Regions from separate parts of the Lysinibacillus sp. OF-1 genome, predicted to be linked through region 2. Evidence: riboswitches for the same ligand, from Rfam matches in the RefSeq annotation. Region 2 holds a riboswitch; each other region holds the start of a gene.
What was found. Region 2 has a riboswitch for cobalamin ahead of NV349_RS13465 ((2Fe-2S) ferredoxin domain-containing protein). Riboswitches for the same ligand answer to the same signal wherever they lie in the genome.
Positions count from the first base shown of each region.

Region 1: another riboswitch for cobalamin. It lies ahead of cobT (nicotinate-nucleotide--dimethylbenzimidazole phosphoribosyltransferase); the one in region 2 lies ahead of NV349_RS13465 ((2Fe-2S) ferredoxin domain-containing protein).
Region 3: another riboswitch for cobalamin. It lies ahead of NV349_RS10360 (hypothetical protein); the one in region 2 lies ahead of NV349_RS13465 ((2Fe-2S) ferredoxin domain-containing protein).
Region 4: another riboswitch for cobalamin. It lies ahead of NV349_RS10375 (ABC transporter substrate-binding protein); the one in region 2 lies ahead of NV349_RS13465 ((2Fe-2S) ferredoxin domain-containing protein).

Region 1 is NZ_CP102798.1:1,221,291-1,224,455, reverse strand. It holds gene NV349_RS05720 (trimeric intracellular cation channel family protein) at 1-502, shown strand, start outside; gene cobT (nicotinate-nucleotide--dimethylbenzimidazole phosphoribosyltransferase) at 577-1,632, opposite strand; cobalamin riboswitch at 1,727-1,902, opposite strand; gene NV349_RS05710 (DMT family transporter) at 1,975-2,829, opposite strand; gene NV349_RS05705 (hypothetical protein) at 3,118-3,165, shown strand, end outside.
Region 2 is NZ_CP102798.1:2,768,041-2,771,205, forward strand. It holds gene cobJ (precorrin-3B C(17)-methyltransferase) at 1-1,319, opposite strand, end outside; gene NV349_RS13465 ((2Fe-2S) ferredoxin domain-containing protein) at 1,324-1,695, opposite strand; cobalamin riboswitch at 1,843-2,024, opposite strand; cobalamin riboswitch at 2,282-2,466, shown strand; gene NV349_RS13470 (energy-coupling factor ABC transporter permease) at 2,610-3,165, shown strand, end outside.
Region 3 is NZ_CP102798.1:2,129,598-2,132,762, forward strand. It holds gene NV349_RS10350 (8-oxo-dGTP diphosphatase) at 158-631, shown strand; gene NV349_RS10355 (GNAT family N-acetyltransferase) at 1,099-1,299, shown strand; cobalamin riboswitch at 1,621-1,804, shown strand; gene NV349_RS10360 (hypothetical protein) at 2,033-2,755, shown strand; gene NV349_RS10365 (hypothetical protein) at 2,770-3,084, opposite strand.
Region 4 is NZ_CP102798.1:2,133,457-2,136,621, forward strand. It holds gene NV349_RS10370 (elongation factor G) at 1-1,254, opposite strand, end outside; cobalamin riboswitch at 1,437-1,623, shown strand; gene NV349_RS10375 (ABC transporter substrate-binding protein) at 1,787-2,779, shown strand; gene NV349_RS10380 (precorrin-3B methylase) at 2,830-3,165, shown strand, end outside.

The DNA.
Region 1 (3,165 bases), 1.5 Mb from region 2:
CGGTATTGTCACTGCTTTTGGTGGAGGAGCTATTCGAAATTTACTCATCGGACTGCCTGTCACAACCTTATGGGGACAGGATATGATGTTTCAAATTGCACTAGCTGCGATTACGATATTTTTTATCTTCCCGCATCATCTGATTCAGCATTGGCATCGTTGGGGCAACTTCACAGATGCCATTGGCTTATCCGCATTCGCTATTCAAGGTGCACTCTATGCAGTGAAGCTAGATATGCCAATTAGCGCAGTCGTTGTAGCTGCTGTTTTAACAGGTTCAGGTGGTGGTATTGTGCGAGATTTATTAGCTAGACGGAAGCCGCTAGTTCTCCGTGATGAAGTCTATGGTGTTTGGGCTGCTCTCGCAGGGCTTGTTATCGGATTTGAAGTTTTGACTGGAGACATTTTCCTTTATGTATTATTTGCAGTGATTACAGCATTACGCATTCTTTCCTATATGATGAAGTGGCGTTTGCCTTTGCGAAGGTTGAATCGGGCATAGATACTGTAATTGATAAAAAAATGAATAAGCGCAAATAGTTAATGAACTCTTTGCGCTTATTTGTTATTCAGTAACTATTTAGCCAAAAGATTCATGGCTTCTTCTAATGTCACCATATTTTTCATCATAGAACAAGCAGCATCTAAAAGAGGAAAAGCTAGAGCAGCACCAGAGCCTTCGCCTAATCGCATGTTCATATGCAGCATTGGCTCTACACCAAGTAATGATGCGGCAATTTTAGCCCCTGGTTCCTCTGAAGCATGGGAAGGTATGATAAAGTCTTTTACTTTCGGTTCAATTTGATAAGCAATAAGCGCAGCAATAGTCGAAATAAAACCATCAATAATAACAGGTTTTCGGTGACTTGCGGCAGCCAGCATGATACCAGCCATAGCCCCTATCTCTAGCCCTCCAACTTTAGCTAGAACATCAATGATATCGTTAGGATTAGGGTTGTTGAGAGTAATTGCTTTTTCAATTACTGCTGCTTTATGAGCAATCCCTCCTTGACCAACTCCTGCGCCAAACCCTGTTATTTCAATAGGGTCATAGCCAGTCAAAGCAGCTAATATGGCAGTGCTCGGCGTTGTATTACCAATGCCCATTTCACCTGTTCCAAGTAGGTTGGCTCCTTTTGTGATTTCATCTGTTGCCACATGAATCCCCACTTCAATGGATTGAATAGCCTCTTCTCTTGACATAGCAGGGCCCTGTGCCATGTTATCTGTGCCATGTTTAATTTTATGAATGATAACACCTGCATCAAGCGGAATATCTTCTTTTACCCCAACATCTACTGTTACTACCTTTGCATTGGTAATGCCCGCAATCGCACAAACGCCTGTACCTCCCTTAGGAAAATTTAATGTTTGAAAGACCGTAACATCTTGTGGATTCGTTGTTATGCCTTCCTCACAAACGCCATGATCTGCTGCACAGACAATCATCACTTTTTTATCGACCATTGGATATAATTGTCCTGTTATGCCTGAAAGCTGTACGGCAAGTGATTCTAGTTTACCCAAGCTACCTGGGGGCTTACAAAGCGCATCAATTCGCTTTCTAGCTTGGTCCATACTATTCATATCAGCCCCTTGGATATTTTGAATTGTGTCTTGTAATAATTGCATTATTGTTTCTCCTCTCGTTCTACATGAAGACAAAATAAAAAGTCTGTAGTTTATTGTCATGACAAATAAACTACAGACTTTTCCATCATCTATATACTTCCGAAGCAAGTAGGCAGGTCTCCTGGCTCAAGCTCAACATATCATCGTGCCTTCCCAGCGATTCGCTAGTGGCATTTACGATGACACTCCCTTATACAGTGGCGGGTCCGCTAAAGTTTTTCACTTTATTCCCTATTCTCCCTATTGGGCACCTAATGCTTTTATTAAACTATTTATAATCTACGACAGCGTATTTTTTCTGTCAATATTAGAATACTCGCCTTGTACCATTTCTTCGGTTACCTATTCTTTTTCTATTTCGCTTAGCAATGTTGAGCCTAATAATAGGACCGCTCCTATTATTTGTAGAAGCGCCATTTTTTCTCCTATAATCATCGTGGAAATTACTAATGATGTCAGTGGATCAATATAGCTAAGAATGGCTATACTTTGTCCTTTTAACTGTGACATGCCTAAAAAGAACAATAAAAATCCAACCCCTGCATGGACAAGGCCTAATGTAATTAAGAATAGGACTGATTCAAAACTGATTTTCATGACCTGAAATCCTGTAGTTCCAAGTAGATAGAAGCTAAGGAAAAATGCTGCTAAAGAAAGTTGAATCATTGTATTTTCTGGTTCCTTTAAGCCACATATAAATTTATTTGTCAATGTTAGCGCTGTGTAAAAGCATGCCGCGATAAGACCGTAGACAATGCCTATAAAATGCTCACTGTCCCCAGTGCCTTGACTTTGGACAATCAAATATAGTCCGATAAGGGCCACACAGACATACATTATTTTTCTGCCAACTAGCTTCTCTTTTAAAATAATTGGAGATAAACAGATAACGAGTACTGGTGCAAAATAATAACTCAATGCAGCATTGGCAATCGTTGTTGCTTTATAAGCCTGAAATAAAAAAATCCAGTTCCCACACAAGGCGATACTAGAAAGTATTAATTTCCACTTATTTTTTATAATCTCTAATTTCGAAAAACTTTTCTTTTTATAAATAAAAATCACTACTAAAAAACAAGCACCTATTAAACTCATCCAAAAAGCGATTTCACTTGAAGATAACGGAATATACTTGGCAAAAACACCAACTGCTCCAAAAATAATCATGGATAATACAAATGCTAATTTTCCGCTCATTACAAATACCTACTTTCTACGTATAAAGTATTAACCTATACAGTAGAATCTATTGAAAATGAGCAAACTGTTATTGTATGCCTAAACAGTAGATTCTACTGTAAAGACATTGTTGGGGGTGCTATTGAACAAAACATACAAAATCCCTCCTTCACCTACATAATTGTAACATATTTCTGAAAATTAAAGAGTAAGTTTTATAAAGAAAGGGGTCACTAATCCCTTCATACTATTATGAGTATGTACAATATAAGGTAAGTCATAAATTTTCTTTGAGGAGGAGTTAGGATGAATGCAAGAGAATTGAGAAATGCTATTGCGGAGACTTGTGAAAAT
Region 2 (3,165 bases):
CCACCTAATTTTTGTTGTATTTCTTCTGCATAGGGAATCGAATCGGCCTTTTCACCATAGCAAAAATCACAAGCCTTCAAGGATAGCACATCACCAATCGGCGCTAATAAAAAGCCTACTTCCTGTAATTTCTCCGTGATACGTTCAGGGGCAGTCGTTGGGATTTTCAAATGGATTTGATGGTCTGGTGTATATTCCATCGTCCCCTCTTCCCCAACGACCTCTGCTAACGTCATCATTTGCTGAGGTGTGAAAAACTTATTCACCACTCCTGGGCTTACAGCTAATTCAAAAATGGATTCTATTTTTTGCTGTACAAGTTTCGGCGTTACTTTGACTGCACTTGTTCCTTTCACCATTGCGAGTGCCGCTGTAGCCATTTCAAGTGCTGTTTTTTTTGGCTTTGGCGTAGCGGCTACACTGGGTTTATTAAAACGCCCTGCATTAGGATCTGCTGTAAAGTCTTGTCGTGCAGTCCCTGTCTCTTGGTTCATTGCCCAAGGTTCATTTTCTTCACGTAAACGTTGATGTGGACGTAAGGGTTGTTTTTCTTCACCCAATGTATATTTACGTTGATAGCCACGTGGTGTAATCATTTTATTGTCATAGAAAAATGTCGACGAATTACCAATAATGACTGTCGTCAGCATTCCAATGTCATGCTCCAGCATTTCGGCTAATGTTGTCATCGTCACTTCTTGACGATCGCGGTAAGCACTTTTCACAAGTCCTACTGGTGTGTCAGGCGAACGATATTCTAAGAGAATGCGCTGTGCTTCGACAATTTGTCTTGTTCGGCGACCGCTTTTTGGGTTGTATAAAGCGATTACAAAATCCGCCATAGCGGCTGCCTCGACGCGCTTGGCAATTAAATTCCATGGTGTTAGATGGTCACTTAAACTAATCGTACAGGCATCATGCATAATCGGGGCACCAAGTAAGCTAGCACATGAATTGATGGCAGAAATACCAGGGACAATTTCTACCTCAATCCCCGTTGCTTCTGTCCAGCCTAGCTCAATCAATACCTCATACACTAATCCCGCCATACCATAGACACCCGCATCACCACTTGAAATGACTGAGACAATGCTTCCAGCCTCTGCTTGGCGCACCGCTTCCTGCGCACGGGACACCTCTTCGGTCATTCCAGTACTGACAATCGACTTCGCACTGACTAAATCTTGAATCAACTCCACGTAGGTTTTGTAGCCTATGATCATATCACTTTGTTGTAATGCCTCTACCGCCCGTGTCGTAATATGCTTAAAGTCTCCAGGTCCAAAGCCCACTACGAAAATTTTTCCTTTTTGCGCCATGTTGTTACCCCTCTTTCACCTTTTCGATCCCTTTAATGGCTGTCGTTTGTGCTGTACGCTGTAATGTACCTTCACGAAGTGTAAAGACATGTTCGTTGTATAAGGATTCATGATGTAAATCTTGTACAAGTGTTCTAGCATGCTCTGTTGATGGTACACGATACCAATTCCCTTGCGGATAGGCGATGACCACACAAGCATCCTTGCATCGTCCATTACAGCGCGTTCTTGTTGTATGTATCTCTTGATCAAGTGCTTGCTGTTGTATTTCTTCTCGAATAGCTAGGGTAATTTCCTCCCCACCTTTGTTCATGCAACTACTACCATTACAAATAAAGAGATGTGTTTTCATCCCCTCTAAATTCCATGTTGTCATCTTCTGTCTCCCCTCATTTGCTTTCTGGAAAAAGAAAAACCTTTACTCTAATTACGAAGAGTAAAGGTTTTGTAGAAGCCAAATAAAAACGAATAAAATAAAATACAGGTACTCGCTCTTGCTTCAACTTCTCCCTCCGAAAAGTTTGCATGCACAATCAAATAAGCAGGTTTCCTGACTTAAGCTTCATTTTACTATCGCACCTTCCCAAGTTTGCACCAGTGGCTTTGCGATTTCATCAGCTATTACAGTAGCGGGGGCTGTATTGGATTTTCACCAATTTCCCTATTATCTCGAGTTATTCGAGCACTTATCGACGTTTTATATGAAATTTATTATCTTCTTAATAGAATAGAAAACTGTCTCTATCATATCTCATTATTTTAAAATTTCAATATTTCTATAAAAATTTATGACAATTTTATCAATTTTGTGTGTAGACCGGGTATAAAAATTATAATATCTCCCTATTTATGACAATTCAGTAGTTATCAGAATCTTCTCTATTGACCTTCAATTGAAAATATTTTTAAAAAAAGTATAGCATATTTATGGAAAATCATGTTACACTTTGTCGTGAAATCTCACAACTTAATGTTTTTTCGGTGTAAAATACTTATCATTTTGCTTAAAAGGGAAGCCGGTTTGAGTCCGGCGCGGTCCCGCCACTGTATTAGGGAGCTTTATAGAACATGTCACTGTCCAACGGATGGGAAGACCTATAAAGTGTTGAACTAGAGCCAGGAGACCTGCCGAAAAATATGTGATCGTTTCAGCCTACGAGGATAGGTGTGCGGCTTAGCAGATGAGAATGTTATTTGCTTTTTTAGCTATGCACTTTTCCAACAACGGAGAAGTGCTTTTTTATTTACGCACGCTACATTCTAAAAATCTATTAGTAAGGAGGAAAGCTTTTGAAATTTTCATGGTGGAAACTTAGTTATTTTTTATTGGCCTTTTTACTCGTGCCAAAACGTGCCTTTGCTATGCATATCATGGAAGGTTTTTTACCAATCGAATGGGCTATTTTTTGGTGGGTCATCTCTATCCCATTTATTATTCTAGGATTGCGCTCCATTCGCAAAACAATTGAAGAAAACCCTGAAACCAAAATGCTTTTAGGTCTTTCAGGAGCCTTTGCTTTTGTGCTGTCGGCGTTAAAAATCCCTTCGGTTACAGGTAGTTGCTCCCACCCAACTGGTGTTGGACTTGGAACGGTTTTATTCGGACCTCTCGCTATGAGTGTCATCGGAACGATTGTTTTATTATTCCAATCTTTATTATTAGCACATGGTGGGATTACCACTTTAGGAGCGAACGCCTTCTCTATGGCGATTGTAGGCCCATTTATTGCTTACTTTGTCTTTAAAGGGGCTCAAAAAATAGGGTTGTCATTTTCACTAGCTGTTTTTTTTGCTGCGATGCTTGGTGACTTAAGTACATATGTTGTGACTTCTGTACAGTTAGCAT
Region 3 (3,165 bases), 640 kb from region 2:
TAAAGATGAGGAAATTACCTTGTGAAGGGTGTAAGGGATTCCAGTTCCGATTACGAAACAGGCACATAATGTAGAGAAGGTGTTAAGAGATAATAAAGTTGTTTAACTAAGAAGGACACATATATGGTAATATTTATTTAAAAAGATGGAGTGGATTATGAGTAATTCTATTAATTATAAAATATGGACGGTGTGTATGATTCAAAGTGAAGAGAAGGTTTTACTTCTGGATAGACAGCACGACAATTTCAAAGGTTTTATTCCACCGGGTGGTAAAGTTGAATTTCCTGAAAGTATTGTAGAAAGTGCTATCAGAGAAGTAAAAGAAGAAACGGGGTTAGAAGTTAGAAACCTTATTTATAAAGGGCTTTATGAATATGTTAATCCAGTCGCAAAAGATAGATATATGATATTTAATTACATAACAAAGGATTTCGAGGGTGAACTCTTGAAAGATGCTCCAGAGGGGAAAGCGGTTTGGGTAGATATAGAGAGCGCATATAAACTTCCTATGCAGCCATCGATACGGAGAAGATTTCCTTTATTTTTTCAAGATGGAACATTTGAGATTCAAGTTGAATGGAACCACGAAGAAAATAAAGAAGGGAAAGTTACTATACGTCACACCTAAAACTTGTTATTGGACTGACAGGGGGGCAATCGTTCAATAGAGCAGTCGCTTTTCAATAACATCGAGGTCAGTTCAATACATATATATGTGAAGAATAAATAATGGGGCTTAAATTTACCCACTTTGTTAAATAGTTTAACTTTCAATATCTAAATGGTAGAGAGGGATTAAGAATAGCTAGAGAAAATTCTAAAATAAAAGGTGCTTGACCGTCCTTTTGTTTATTAAACGAACGGTGCAGATTGTTGAAGAAGAAATTTTATAATAGTGATTTATTAAAGAATAGGGAAGTGGCAGTAACCATGAACTACATAATCAGATTAGCGAATGAAAACGACTTATCGGGTTTATGTGATAGTAGAAATAATAAAGATCTATTCACGAATTATTTAAAGCAATTTGCAAAAAAGGAATAATATCAAGACGCACTTATATTAGGTTTTGGAGTTCTTAAATTAAAAGGTACTTTGCTTCCTAAATTAAGTGACCTATATGTAAAAGAGGATTATCGTGGTAATGGTATAGGTTCAGACTTAATGAGGTATAGAGAAAATATTGCAAAGAGTTTAGGACATTCTGAAATATTTGTGAGTGTTGGCCCGATAGAAAATCCCAACATGATAAAGTTAATTAGCAAACACGGTTACGAACCTATCTCTTACCTATAATAAAACCTACACAAGAATTGATTTCAAGAAGTTGTTGAACTAACGGGGCTAGTTGAACAAGATTTAAACAACTTTAAAGAGCCTTCTTATAATATAATTTTTGTATTTTTTGATTAGAAATAACTTTATTATCATTTTACAGAAAGCAATTAAAGTGATGCTCAGTGTGACATGAGGAAAACCTAGTATTCTATGCATCCATTTTACATGGAATTATTTTGAAATAATTAGTATTTTTTAGCATAAATTGACTTTGGACATACAATACTTTACAATGATTAGCTAAGGAATAGAGAATTTTCGCAAATTTCCTTACCAACTGAATAGCGTGTAGTAATAGGTGTAAATTGCGTGCAATTTGCTTAAAAGGGAAGTCGGTGCGAATCCGACACTGTCCCGCAACTGTAAATGTGAGCGACTTTTCAGCAACCACTGTCAAATGATGGGAAGGAGAAAAGTGGCAATGACCATGAGTCAGGATACCTGCCTGTTACGAGTACACACCAGTAACCTACGAGGAATAGGAGGTGGCATGTTGACAAAACAGAATGCTCTGTTCGTCACGGTACGTCAAACGCCCAAAGTAAATGAAGGGGTTCGCAATCGGGCTCATTTACACATACTTAGGGTTTGTTTGGCATTGGGTGATGAACGAAGATAAGCGAAGGATTTCCTCAAAAATGGTAGGAAATCCTTTTTGTTTTGACATTATGTACGCAAAGGGGATGCATGTATGACTTCTTTAGATATGAACATTTGTAAGCAGCCACGCACAGAAGTTGCCAAGAAAGCGAAAACAAGAATGGCGGTCGAATCATTGATTGACCAATTATTAGCAACGAAGCTGATCCGCAATGATCGCTTCTTTGAGCAAATTTTATATAATAAAGAAATTATTTGGATACAAAATGGGGATGTGGACGGGCATCTTTTCGCGAAGGCAGCGGTAACCGATCAACTGAAAACGAAGACCAATAGCTTTATGATGTATATGCCCACTAACCCGATTGTCTATGAGGTTAACGGGGAGTCATACCATTTAATTACACGCATTGATTCCACACGTGCCAAGCCCAACCTTGACCGTCTGTCACTGGAGCCAAAGCCTGTTTTAAGTGCAGCACGTGTCAATGATGTATTATGCTCGATTGTGATGCGCTTTTATGAAACATATCTACACGATTTAGCGCCTCAACATGATAAGTTAATAGCCTTTGTGCAGCAGGAATATGCCCAATTTATTGAAGCGGTTCAGGCATTAAATGATTACCATTTCAACTGGCATCCACGCGGCAACGGTCACGAGCTATTGCTGCAATTAATTGATCAACTGCAAATTTTAAAAAGTTATCCTGGTAAAGTGCTAGTTGATTTCACAAACACGCATGACTACGTGATTGTCGAGCCTGCATACCTTGTGCACAGTCCTACAAAGAAAGCAGTAGGCGCATTATAAACTCAAGCCCTCCATCAAACGGAGGGCTTGTTTTTATTTATTTGAAGGGTAGGGGGTAAATACTCTCGTTCGAGCAGCGAATACTCGCGGAAGCAGATGAAATACTCTCGTTCGAGCAACGAATACTCGCGGAAGGAGATGAAATACTCTCGTTCGAGCAGCGAATACTCGCGGAAGGAGATGAAATACTCTCGTTCGAGCAGCGAATACTCGCGGAAGGAGATGAAATACTCTCGTTCGAGCGGGGAATACTCGCGGAAACAGATGAAATACTCTCGTTCGAGCAAGGAATACTCGCGGAAGGAGATGAAATACTCTCGCTCCAGCAAGGAATACTCGCGCAAACAGGGTAAATATTCTCGCTCAAAGCAAGTAAACACCCGCGCAAGCAAACGGCTTCGCGCGGGCAG
Region 4 (3,165 bases), 630 kb from region 2:
ACCATAGCCTGTCACCGTCGTCACAATGGTTTCCATATATAAAATTTGGGGCTCGCCAAAGGAGACCGTTAATGAAAAACGCTTCATTAACACCTCTGTCAGTACCTCCAACTGAATAACGCCCATAATGTGCACATGGATTTCCTGGAACTTTTCCTGCCAAACCACACGTAAGGAAGGCTCTTCTGCTTCTAGTAAACGGAAAATTTGTAACACTTCCTTGATATGCTGATGGCCCTCATATTGAACCTTTGCCTGTAGCGTTGGGACAAGCTCATAGGGCTGTGACAGCACAGTAGTGCCGATGCGGTCTCCAATATTGGCCTGACTAAGTCCTTTAACAGCAAAAATCTCTCCCGCTTCAACCTGTTGGACGGTATCAAAGCGACTGCCATTATAGAGGCGAATTTCAGTCACTTTTTCTGTCACTTCTTCAAACGAAAATTCATCCCGAACATGTAAAACTCCCTTGACAGCCTTCATAAATGTTAAACGCTGGTGGCCGTCATGACGAATTTTAAAAACCTCCCCCTCAAACGGTGCATTCACTTCAAAATGGGTGTCTGTTAATAGAGGGAGCTGGGCAAGCAATTCCTTGATGCCCTCATCCTTTAGGGCAGACCCTGTAAAGCAGAGGAAGGCACATTCCTTTTGAATCATGGTCTGTAGCTGAGTAAGACATTGCTCATGCTCCAATGACTCATTCAAAAAGGCATCGAGCAGCTCTTCATTACGCTCAGCCAACCATTCCATGATGCTGCTTGAAACATAATCAGTACGAAGCGGTTCATCGACGAACAGCACCTGCTGGGAACAATCCTTGCGGAGCTGTGTCATAACGGCCTCCACATTGGCTCCTTCGCGATCAATTTTATTGATAAAGAAGAATGTTGGGACATGGTATTTGCGTAAAAGCTGCCACACGGTTTCCGTATGACCCTGTACGCCCTCGACCGCACTAATGATAACAATGGCATAATCCATCACACGAATGGCGCGCTCCATCTCAGGGGAGAAGTCGACATGCCCTGGTGTATCAATCAACGTGTATGTATCGTCGCCTATGTTCATGCGACCTTGCTCGGCAAAAATGGTAATACCACGCTTGCGCTCTAGCTCATGATGATCGAGAAAGGTATCCTGATGATCCACTCGACCACGAGCTTGAATGCTTTGTGTATGAAAAAGTACTTGCTCAGAGAAGGTTGTTTTACCTGCATCCACATGCGCAAGTACACCAATTGTTTTGTACATAACATATCCTCGTTTCTATCTATAGCTATCTTTTCATTGTAACAGAATACTAGCTTATATATTTCTTGTAAAATAGTTCGTATTTTTGTCGAAATAGTGCTAATATAATGATGATTATATATTTAGCAACATACTACTGATTGAGCTACAAATTTTCTTCTGCTAGTCTATCAATAGTATTAATCATTATAGAACGTATTGGTGCAAATGGCATTTGTCATTTGCTTAAAAGGGAAATCGGTGCAATTCCGATGCTGTCCCGCAACTGTAAATGGGGAGTCTGTACAGCATGCCACTGTAGTTTAACTATGGGAAGGCGTATAGATGATGAACCTAAGCCAGGATACCTGCCAGTATGTGTTTTTTGACTAAGAACCACGAGGATGGGGATAGTGATAAAGGTAATGTACCGTTTTTTCACTATGCTACTCTCTTGGCGACAAGAGGGTTTTTTTATGCCCTTCCCACGAATCCTGGTAGCAAAGAAGTCTTTGATTTCTTTCTATAGATGAACAACAAAGGAGAAAAGGACATGAAGAAATGGAAAAGTTTATGGCTGGTGATGGTCATTGCCTTGGTCGCTGTTTTAGGGGCTTGTAATGCAAAGGACAAACCTGAATCAGCAGCGCAAGATGAGAAGGTTGAGCCATCTGAGGCAGCAACGGAAGTAACCATTGACAATAATGAAACAACTCAAACATATAAGGAAGCACCTACAAAAGCGATTAGTTTAAATCAGCATGTGACAGAGATTATGCTAGCGCTAGGCTTAGAGGATTCCATGGTAGGCACAGCTTACTTAGATGATAAAATCTACGAGCCCCTACAAGAAGCATACGATAAAGTGCCTGTGCTTTCTGATCAATACCCAACGAAGGAGCAAGTAATTGATGCCGAGGCTGATTTCTTATATGCAGGCTGGAAGAGTGGCTTTGGTGAAAAGGGTGTTGGAACACCGGAAGAGCTTGAGGAGTTAGGCATTCATACGTATTTACATACGGCTTCCAATATGACAAAGCCAACACTAGAGGATATTTTCACTGATATTCGTAATATCGCAAAAATTTTCCGTATTGAGGATCGTGGAGAAGCCTTAATTGAGCAAATGACGCAAGATGTGGAGGCAATTCAAGCTAAATTACCAAAAGATAGTGAGAAATTACGTGTTCTCGTATTTGATAGCGGTGAAAAGGATGTCTTTACAGCTGGTCAAAACTTTATGAATGAACTAGTGTCAATCGCTGGTGGTCAAAATATTTTTGGTGATGTGGAATCAGGCTGGACAACCGTGTCGAAGGAAGATGCGGTAGACCGTAATCCCGAGGTAGTTGTCGTGATCGATTACGGTGAAACAACGGCCGAACAAAAGATTCAATTCTTAAAAAATGATCCAGCATTAAAGGAGATGGAAGCTGTTAAAAATGATCGCTTTGTCATCCTGCCACTGTCAGCTGCGTCTGAAGGCGTTCGTGCGGCAGAGGCTATTGAAATTTTAGCGAAGGGTTTCTATCCTGATAACTTTTAAAATTCCGAGCTAGCATTGTGCTAGCTCCTTTTTCATAAGGAGCGATATCAATGAATGCATTTCAGAAAAACGTACCAGATCAAACATTTGAAACACTTAATCGTCATGGCGAATTTACACGCTTAGCTGTCAGCCCAGGTATTATTAATAAGCATTATACGCCTGCACAATTTCAAAAAATAGCAGAGATTGCTGGCGAAAAGGGGGCGATTAAGTATTCGGCCTCCTATAGTATTTTAGTGTCCATTCCAACGAGTGCCGTGACAGAGGCTATGCAAGCCTTACGAGAAGTGGGTCTTTATGTTGCACCATCAGGACCCATCATCGCGATGAAGGCCTGTGATTTTTGTGATGGTGAAAAGATGGAGGCTGCTCCGATAACCGAA